Regions from separate parts of the Brevibacillus sp. FSL K6-2834 genome, predicted to be linked through region 3. Evidence: predicted binding sites of a transcription regulator. Region 3 holds the regulator's gene; each other region holds the start of a gene.
What was found. The regulator Rex, encoded in region 3, represses fermentation and respiration genes when NADH is low (regulators of the CRP and FNR family bind a similar motif). The targets are predictions, from matches to a motif close to TTGTGAAATATTTCACAA.
Positions count from the first base shown of each region.

Region 1: a site for Rex is predicted at 1,500-1,517, ahead of hcp (hydroxylamine reductase). Genes of this name have one in related genera too.
Region 2: a site for Rex is predicted at 1,571-1,588, ahead of NST96_RS02605 (hemerythrin domain-containing protein). Genes of this name have one in related genera too.

Region 1 covers NZ_CP151945.1:4,299,754-4,303,035, reverse strand. The annotation lists gene NST96_RS21210 (leucyl aminopeptidase family protein) at 1-524, shown strand, start outside; gene NST96_RS21205 (copper homeostasis protein CutC) at 637-1,329, shown strand; gene hcp (hydroxylamine reductase) at 1,580-2,878, shown strand.
Region 2 covers NZ_CP151945.1:482,297-485,578, forward strand. The annotation lists gene NST96_RS02590 (Rieske 2Fe-2S domain-containing protein) at 1-390, shown strand, start outside; gene NST96_RS02595 (hypothetical protein) at 380-568, shown strand; gene NST96_RS02600 (Crp/Fnr family transcriptional regulator) at 735-1,439, opposite strand; gene NST96_RS02605 (hemerythrin domain-containing protein) at 1,613-2,107, shown strand; gene NST96_RS02610 (MFS transporter) at 2,437-3,282, shown strand, end outside.
Region 3 covers NZ_CP151945.1:2,553,218-2,556,499, forward strand. The annotation lists gene NST96_RS12690 (MBL fold metallo-hydrolase) at 1-811, shown strand, start outside; gene NST96_RS12695 (redox-sensing transcriptional repressor Rex) at 828-1,451, shown strand; gene NST96_RS12700 (amidohydrolase) at 1,467-2,765, shown strand; gene NST96_RS12705 (hypothetical protein) at 3,141-3,282, shown strand, end outside.

The sequences.
Region 1 (3,282 bases), 1.7 Mb from region 3:
ACGGCGGAGCCTTCTTGCCATCGGATGTGATCCGCTACCCCAACGGTCTTTCTGTGCAGACGGCCAATACGGATGCAGAGGGGCGTCTCATTTTGGCCGATGCCCTGATTCACGCCGACAGGCTGGGAGCCAAGCAGGCAATCGATATTGCCACGCTGACGGGGAATGTCGGGGAAGCGCTCGGCTTAAAGCTGGCCGGTATTTGGGGAGATTCCGGGATGACTGCCAAGCTCATCGCGTCAGGTAATGACTGTGGAGACAGACTGTGGCCGATGCCGTTGGTAGACGATTACGAAGAATTGCTGAAAAGCGACTATGCCGACATGACCAACATCAGTCCGATCAGCTACGGTGGAGCGATTGTCGCCGCGTTGTTTATCCGCAGGTTTGTGGCCGCCGGCATGAAATGGGTGCACATCGACATGGCTCCCCCTGTACAGGCGAAAGCCACCGGAGGCTATCGCGTCATGGGTGCCACCGGATATGGGGCGAGACTGCTCGCGGACTACGTGCTCGCTCAATAGACGGGCAAGGCAGAATTGTCAACCAGCAGCGCGGAAGATCAGCCCTTGGCGTTGCTGTTTGTCATCGAAGCGTTTTACAATAACAGGAAAACGGACGGGAGGATACCGTGCTATGTTGTTGGAAGTCATCGCGACCTCTGTAGAGGACGCCAAACGAGCGGAAGCGGGAGGAGCCGACCGGCTCGAGCTGATCACCGGGATACTGGAGGGCGGCGTAACCCCGAGCTGGGGCTTGATCGATGCTGTGGTCCGGGCCGTATCCATTCCGGTCAATGTGATGGTGAGACCGCACAGCCAGTCGTTTGTGTACACGTCTGACGATTACCGGGTCATGCGCGAAGACGTGCGAATCATTCGCGAGCTCGGCGCAGCAGGTATCGTCACCGGCATGCTTGCTCCTGACGGCCAGATCGATACGGAAGGGCTGGAAAGCCTGCTGGATCAGGCGAAAGGGCTGGATGTGACATTCCACCGCGCATTTGACGAGGCGGCTGACCAGTTGGAGGCCGTGCGGCTGTTGATGCGTTATCCGCAAATTTCGCGGATTCTCACCTCCGGCGGACAGAAAAGCGCCATCGATGGAGCGGAACGGATTGCCGAGCTTGTCCGGATGACCGCTGGGGAGCATTTGAGCATTTTGGCCGGAAGCGGGCTGGGCCTGGCAAACATCGCTGATTTCGTCGGTCGTACGGCTGTAACGGAAGTCCATTTTGGCACCGGCGTTCGGGAAGCCGGAAGCGCGCTCAAGTACGTAGATCAGGAGAAGGTAGCGGCTGTCAAACGATTGATTGCGGCAAAGTCATAACCAGGGAGCAGAGGAAGCAGCAAAATCGAAACGGCTTTTTCCCGGGCCCCGGTTCATAATTTGGCAACACATCATATTTCATAGAGAAACATGCGATACAAGGTCCTCGCCCAAGTTTAGGGAGAGGGCTTTTTTTGCGAAAAACCGAAAAGAATGGCAAATAGACGAATCTGTGAAGTACATCACATCTTACGTTTTTCGCCTCCTCTATAATCCGGAGTAAGAAGTGATCCATAGGGGAGGTATTGATATGTTTTGCTATCAATGCGAGCAAACACCGACAGGCGGTTGCAAAACGGTGGGAGTATGCGGAAAGACTGAGGAGCTTGCCAGTATTCAGGATACGATCATTTTTGCGCTCAAAGGGATTGCGGCATATGCAACGCATGCCCGACAAATGGGACACATCGACCCGGAAGTGGACGGCATTACACAGGAAGCACTCTATTTTACTTTGACTAACGTGAATTTCAATTTAGATGAACACTTGAAAATGGCAATGAAAGTGGGCCGTGCAGCCATTCGCGTCATGGAGCTGTTGGATCAGGCCCATACGAGCCGGTTCGGCATCCCTCAGCCCATCCGCGTTTCGCAAAACAAAATCGAAGGAAAGTGCATCGTCGTGACCGGGCACAACCTGTTTGCGCTGGAGGAGCTGCTGAAACAGACGGAAGGAAAAGGCATCAATATCTACACCCACTCGGAGATGCTCCCCGCACACGGGTATCCCGCCCTCCGCAAGTACAAGCACCTCAAGGGAAATATCGGGAAAGCGTGGTTTGACCAGCGCCGGTTGTTCGAACAGTTCCCGGGTGCGATACTAGCCACGACCAACTGCGTCATGCCGATCAAGGGGACATATGCCGATCGCTTCTTCTCGTATGATGTGGCCGGACTCGAAGGCGTTACCAAAATTGAGAATGACGACTTCGCGCCTTTGATCGAGCGGGCACTCGCATTGCCGGATGCGGATGTAGAGTCGGATCAGACGCTGCTGACCGGATTTCACCATGAGACCGTACTGGGTATTGCCCCGGAAATTCTCGACGCCGTAAAGGCAGGCAAAATCAGCCGCTTCTTCGTCATCGCGGGCTGTGATGCTCCCGGAAAAGGCGGAGACTACTACCGGGAGCTGGCCACTTCTTTGCCGGCGGATGCGGTGATCATGACCACATCCTGCGGCAAATTCCGCTTTAACGATGTCGATTACGGCAAAGTACCGGGTACGCAAATCCCTCGCTACATCGATCTGGGGCAGTGCAACAACTCCATCTCGACGGTCAAAATAGCCGTCGCTTTGGCGGATGCGCTGGACTGCGAGGTCAACGATCTGCCTGTCAGCATCGTCCTCTCCTGGTTTGAGCAAAAGGCGGTAGCGATTCTCTTGGGGCTGTTCAGCCTGGGAGTCCGCGACATTCGCATCGGACCGAAGCTGCCCGAATTCATCCAGCCCGGGGTATGGGAGGTGCTTCAGAATTTGTTTGGAGTCAAAGCAATCGGAGAAGCACAGGCAGACCTCCAGGATATGATGGGACAAAACGTTTCGTAAGCCTGGTCTGGAGAACAGTTGCGCCAAAGAGACATGCCCGTTTCAAAACAGGCTCCCTCCGGTCTGCCGGCCCACATGACGTCAGAAAAGCTCCGAGCAGAACAGGCAGGCAATTATGCTTGGACCTATCACATTTCATCCGAAAACACCTTGCAAAAACCATGCAGGGAATTAACCAGAGACAGAACGTCCGGATATCATCAGGACGTTCTTTTTCATTGTTTTAGAAAATCCCTTTCTCGCAAATGGGATCGTATTCCAAAAAATGAGAAACGGACAGAGCGAACTGGAGCGCAGAGAATGCGAGTTGATGCGGTTTCCACGCAAAAAGCCTTCGTCTTTCATTCACGTCCCGTTTGGCATGCGGTTTGCTACATGGATGGGTACCATGGACGAAACACGGA
Region 2 (3,282 bases), 2.1 Mb from region 3:
TCCACATTGCCTTGGGGGACGCTGGCTGCCAAACAATTGCTGGCGCCGGGAAGCGGGAAATACCCCCGGAAAAAGATCGTCGAAGCGGAAGCTGTGAAAACAGGGGAGGCAGTGGAATTCTTCTATCCAAGCGACCACGAAGGGGCATTGCTTGTACGGGTAGGAGAGGACGAGTGGAGGGCCTATCAAAATGCCTGCACTCATTTAAAATGTCCGGTTTTCTGGAGTACAGAAAAAAACGAGCTGCTTTGCCCGTGCCACCACGGCAAATTTGACGTCATGACCGGCGAGCCGTTAGCCGGGCCGCCGAGAAGGGCGCTGCCCGAAATAGAGCTGGAGATCGAAGGGGGAAGTATTTACGCAATCGGGGTGAAACCGTATGAAACATAATGTCAGAGGCATCATCCTGCTGGCTTTGGTGCTTTTGGGTAGCATCATTTGTACACAGTATACGGTGAATATGTACTTCGCCGAGCGATATGAAGTGAGCGTTATGCTTTCAGTTGTCAATCTTCTGCTGTTTCCGCTTGCATATATGATTTATCGGCGAGAGCGGGGGCGGGAGTAGGAAAAAGAGTCAGAAGTGAGTCAGTTTAGTGAGTCAGAACTGAGTTAGAATAGGTCAGAACTGAGCCGAAAAGTGCGTCAGTAGAGAGTCGCAAGAGACAGACAGCGGCTTGCCAGGCAATCGAACACCCTGCCAATGGAGACGGCAGGGTGCTTTTTGCTTGCAGCTATATTTGGCAAATTTCCGGCGGGCAATCGTCACAGCAAATCGTTTCCTTCAGATAGGTCAGATCCTTGATCAGGATATGTCCATGCGGCAGCAAATCAATCACTTGCTGCTTCTTCAGGTCTGACAGCATCCGGTTTACGCTTTCTCTGGTCAAGCCGATAAAATGAGCAAGGTCACGGTTGGTCAAAGAAAGATTGATATAAATGCCCTCGGACCGCTCTTCTCCGTAAGTATTGCACATGCGAATCAACGTGGAATACAAGGCGCCGACTTTTCCGTTCAACAACAGGTCGCGGAATTTTGATTGCATGCGCCGGTTCATGATTCCCATCCAACGCATGAAGTCTACGCAATACTCCCCGTTTTTTATCAGAATCTGTTCCAGGCCAGCGCGCGGGATCACTCGGACCGCTCCGTCTTCCAGTATGGCCGCGCTGGCAGTGTGGACCAGCTCTGCTTCAAACAAGCCGGCCAACCCGACGAGCTCGCCTGAACCGAATACTTGCAGGGTAAGCTCTTTTCCATCAACCGTGGTCTTCGTCAGCTTTACTTGCCCGGACGAGATGAGATAAAGGTATTCAGCAGGGTCGCCATCCATGTAGAGAACGGCTCCGGCCGGGAAATTTCTCTCCGTGGCGAGAGTATACAGCCTCGCCAGGAAGTCAGGCGAGATCTGCTGGACAAAGGTAAGGCTTTTAGCCAATCGCGCTCCCCCATTTCATACGAGCAGACGTCGATACTTGTTGAGTAGTCCAAACCATTCTATCGGATGGAGCTGTGGAAATGCAGTGACTACAGTCACATTTCAAGAAAAATCATGTATTTTTGAGCAGATTGTGACGATCCTCACTATGGAGGCGAGGAACGGGGTCTATCATGAATGTTGTGGAAAGGGGGGAATGTGCGACATTGCTGCGATATTTTCGCGGGGAACACGACCATTTGTTGCAGCAGCTAGAAACACTGAAAAAACTCCTATACTCCGGTTCCAATTGGGATGCGGAGAAGGAAGAGCAGATTGTGGCCCTTACAGCCGACCTGGTGCAAAATATGCTCCACCACTTTACGGAAGAGGAAGAGATTTTGTTTCCTCTGATCACACAAGCGAACCTTACCCTTGTTCACCCGGTCTCTGCAATGAAAAAGGAGCACGAACGGATTCGCGCCACCCTTCTGCAGCTTCAATCTGAAACGGAATGCTGTCAAAAGACCAAACAGAGCAGCCACCGGCTGATTGCCTTGATGCGTGAGGCGTGGCAGCTCGTTTTGGACCACCTGAGCAAAGAAAATCTGATGTTAATTCCGATGGCCAATCAATTGCTGCATGAAAACGAAAGGGAAGCCGTGTTGAAAAAGGTAGGCAGAAAATAACGTGAGATGATACAGGTTGAATCAGCCCGTACCGGTTATGCAAGGGACGGGCTTTTTGCCGTTATTCATAAGAGTCGCAAGCAGGGTACAGGAGATTGTCGGAGCTGTTCGAAGAAAATAATGTTGCAGACTCGGAAAGATACTGGCGGAACCGAGGAGTAAATGGTATGGCATTATAAACGAAAAGTGCAGACAAAGGCCTTCATAACAAAATGAATCATCCAACATTTTGTGATAATGAAAGCGCAAGATCTTGAAACGTAAGTTCCCCTATACTAAAAATGCAAATTTGAATGGCAATGAGTTGTGACGAAAATGGGGGAACGAGCATGAGTAACAAGGCAGAAGGATTGTTAACGAACACAGATTTTCGCAGGCTCTGGATTGGGCAAACTGCATCACAGTTTGGGACTCAGGTAGCATTATTAGGAATGCCATTAGTGGCAGCTCTCTATTTAGGGGCCAGTCCCATGCAAATGGGGTTGCTTGGTTTTGCCGAGTATGCGCCATTTATCATTTTCGGTTTGCTCGCTGGTGTATGGATAGACAGATTTCCCCGGCGACCCATTCTTGTCGCCGCTAACTTTTTCAGGGGTGCATTACTGCTCATTGTGCCGCTGACAGCCTTGATTGGATTCCTGAATATGACAGTTCTATATTTGGTAGCCTTCATAGTGGGTATCTGTACTGTCTTTTTTGATGTTGCCTATACATCCTTTTTGCCTTCCGTCGTGAGCAAGGAGCAGCTTGTTGATGGAAATAGCAAACTAGAGACAAGTAAATCTGCAGCACAAATTGCTGGGCCGGGTTTATCAGGTGGATTGGAACAGGTAATCACCGCTCCTTTTGCAATATTGTTCACGTCGGTATTCTTTTTTGTATCCGCTGTGTACATAGCCCGGATTCGCAAGTTGGAGAAAGTCGTGACAGATGCGAAAAAACCAAAAAACATGTGGCTGGAAATGAAAGAAGGGCTGCATACGGTTTACACAAAACCGTTGCTGTGGGGAGTGGTGCGCTGCTCAACAGTCTTTAACCTTTCCTGGAATGTTATTTTTAGTGTTTATGTTCTATATGCATCGCAGGAACTCAAAATCAGTGCGAGCATTCTCGGCATCATTTATGGAACGCTAGGAGTAGGGTACCTATTTGGCTCTCTGCTTGCCCAAAGGGCT
Region 3 (3,282 bases):
AAAGGCGGTAAAAGTAGAAGATCCGTTCGCAAGTGAAGACGAGAGTGAATTCATCGGGCTTGTCATCCACTATCTGGAGCTGCCGCACGGGGAAGCAACCTTGATTCGATTGCCGAATGGAAAAAACATGCTCGTTGATACCGGAAGCGCTGAGGATTGGCCCCGCTTGTTTGCGGCGCTGACCGAACGGAAAATTACCCGGTTGGATTACGTGGTCTTGACAAATGATTTGCCGGGGCACGCAGGGGGCTTCGCTTTTCTTGTGGAGCGGGTGCTTGTAGAGAACATCATTTTGCCCCGTCCGATTGAGTCTTCGATTCGCAACGCGGCCCCGCTCAAAGCAGCAAAAAAGGCAGTGACTGTTACTGACGGAGAAGCAATCAGACTGGACGAAGACGTGATGCTCCAGGTCCTGCACCCGAGTGAACCGCTGTTCCTGTCTCCGCAAGACAACTCCCTTGTCTTTCAATTGCGGCATGACAAGTTGTCTTTTCTCTTCGCCAGTGCGATGAATGAAAAGGCCGAGGAGAGGCTGCTTGAGAAACACGCAGATCAATTGAAAGCAGCGGTTTTGAAGGTTGCTGCTCAAGGCAGCAATCAGGCTTCCTCGCAGCCATTTTTGAGCAAGGTGGATCCGCAAGTGGCGGTCATTTTAACCGGAAAGCCGAGAGAAAAGCTAAAGGATGGCCAGGAAGAAGTGCTGGAGCGGCTCGGCGAATCCTGGGCTGAGACCTACATTACCAGTCAGAACGGAACCATCACGATCCTCTCCAATGGAAAGGATTATCGCGTTTTGAAAAGAAAAAAGTAAGGAGGATCGACCGTACGTGGCCAAAAGTGAAAAGATTTCGGAAGCGGTTGTGCGCCGGTTGCCGATTTATCTGCGCTACCTAAGCTATCTGCAGCAAGTGGGCGTGACGACGGTGTCCTCCCAGCAGATGGGCAAAAATCTCGACGTCAACCCTGCGCAAATCAGAAAAGATCTCTCTTCCTTTGGGGATTTCGGCAAAAAGGGCATCGGCTATGACGTGAACTATTTGGTAGAAAAAATCCGTCAGATCTTAAAATTGAGCGAGGAAATTCGCGTGGCGCTGATCGGGGCCGGGCATCTGGGACACGCCATTAGCAATTACAATGCGCAGGTAGAGGATTACATGCGGATTGCGGCTATCTTTGACAATGACCCGGCCAAATGCGGAAAAGTGCTCGCGGGAATCACCATTCAGCCACTGGAAGAGCTGATTCAGACCGTGAAAGAGCAGAAAATTCGTCTTGCCATCCTAACAGTGCCAGCAGCGGCGGCCCAGTCGGTCGCCAACCTGCTGTTTGAGGCCGGGATTGAAGGGATTTTGAATTTTGCTCCCACCACGATTCGCACCGAACGCGATGTCAGGATCCACTATGCCGATGTGACATCCAGTTTGCAGAGCCTTGCTTATTACTTGACGTAAGAATGGAGTGTAACGATGAAAAAGACCATATTGACCCATGCAACGGTAATTACCGCAAATGACCAAAATGAAGTGATTCAGGACGGAGCTGTCGGATTTGAAGGAGCGGGTATTACGTACGTCGGTCCGACCCCCGATGATCTCTCCGGCTATGACGAAGTGATTGATCTGAAAGGGGATTATGTGCTGCCAGGCTTCATCAATACACACGGGCACGCAGGAATGTCGCTGCTCCGCGGTTATGCGGATGACTTGCCGCTCCAGCAGTGGCTCGAAGACAAAATGTGGCCGCTGGAGGCACAATTCACGTCCGAGCATGTGAAATGGGGCACATACATATCCCTTATCGAAATGATTCGGACCGGTACGACGACATTCGTCGATATGTATGATCATATGGATGAAGTGGCAAAAGCCGTGCAAGCGTCCGGGATGAGAGCGCGTCTCTGCCGCGGAATGATCGGCCTTTGCTCCGAGGAAGAGCGTCAGGCAAAGCTGCGGGATGCCGTTTCTTTCGCCCGTGAATGGCATAACCAGGCGGATGGACGCGTGACCGTCATGATGGCTCCACATGCTCCGTACACTTGCCCGCCGGAATTTATCACACAAATTGTGGAAAAAGCGGAGGAGCTGTCTCTGCCGATCCATATCCACATGTCGGAGACGGAGTGGGAAGTTGGTCAGAATGTAAAGGATTATGGGGTTCGCCCGGTTGCTCACCTGGAAAAGCTGGGTGTCTTCAATCGTCCAACTTTGCTCGCCCACGCCGTTCACCTCACGGATGAAGAGATCGACGTCTTGGCAAACTATCACGTGAAGGTATCGCATAATATCGTCAGCAACCTGAAGCTGGCAAGTGGAGTGGCGCCAGTACCGAAAATGCTGGCAAAAGGGATTCACGTTTCCCTCGGAACAGACAGCAGCGCGAGCAACAACAACCTCAACCTGTTTGAGGAGCTGAAGCTGGCTGCCATTTTGCACAAGGGCGTAAACAACGACCCCGTCGCAGTTCCAGCCGAGGAAGCGCTGCGCATGGCAACCCGTTATGGCGCAGAGGGCGTATTCCAGCCGGATACACTCGGAACGATCGAGACTGGGAAACAAGCGGATTTGATTGTGCTTGACAGTCATCAGGCGCATTTCCATCCGGCTCATGATCCCGTGTCCCATGTCGTGTACGCAGCAAATGGCCGCGATGTTAAGGATACGATTGTGGCCGGTTCTTTCCTGATGCGCAACAGAGAGCTTCTCACCGTCGACGAGGAGCGCGTTATTTTTGAAGCCAACCGGATGTTTCAGCAATTGAAGCGATAAGGGAAAAGGCTCCTGTCATGGGGGACAGGAGAAAGGTTGTAGGTGTAGGTAGAGGGATTTTGATTGGTCACCATGCCGACTTATTTTCGCCATACTTCCGCAAGCGAGGTATGGCGAAATTCCAGTGGGGATGAGTGAGACGATGCTCTTAGAGGTGAAGACAATGCTGCCCAGGAGACGCGATAATCCTGCAGCATAGACCCTAAGAGGTCAGGAGATGTCGTTTGGTTTGACAGCTTCACGCGCTCACCTCCTCGGGGTGTATCTGTAGTATGGCCCAGGTGCCGGGTCGTATGTTTAGCAAGTTTTCCGTCCTGTTCTAAAACCTTCCCAGAATTCATACGCATAAGGAAAAAGGGACAGGGGTGAACGGACTTGTATATTAAGCCCAAACAGCTCTGGTGGCTTCCGTCATTATTTCTCGTCCTGTTTGCCTTGGGCACCTTGCTTGGAGAACTTCACAATCGTCTGGATATAAAAGAAGCGCATGTAATCTCGACGACACAGCGAGAAGAGG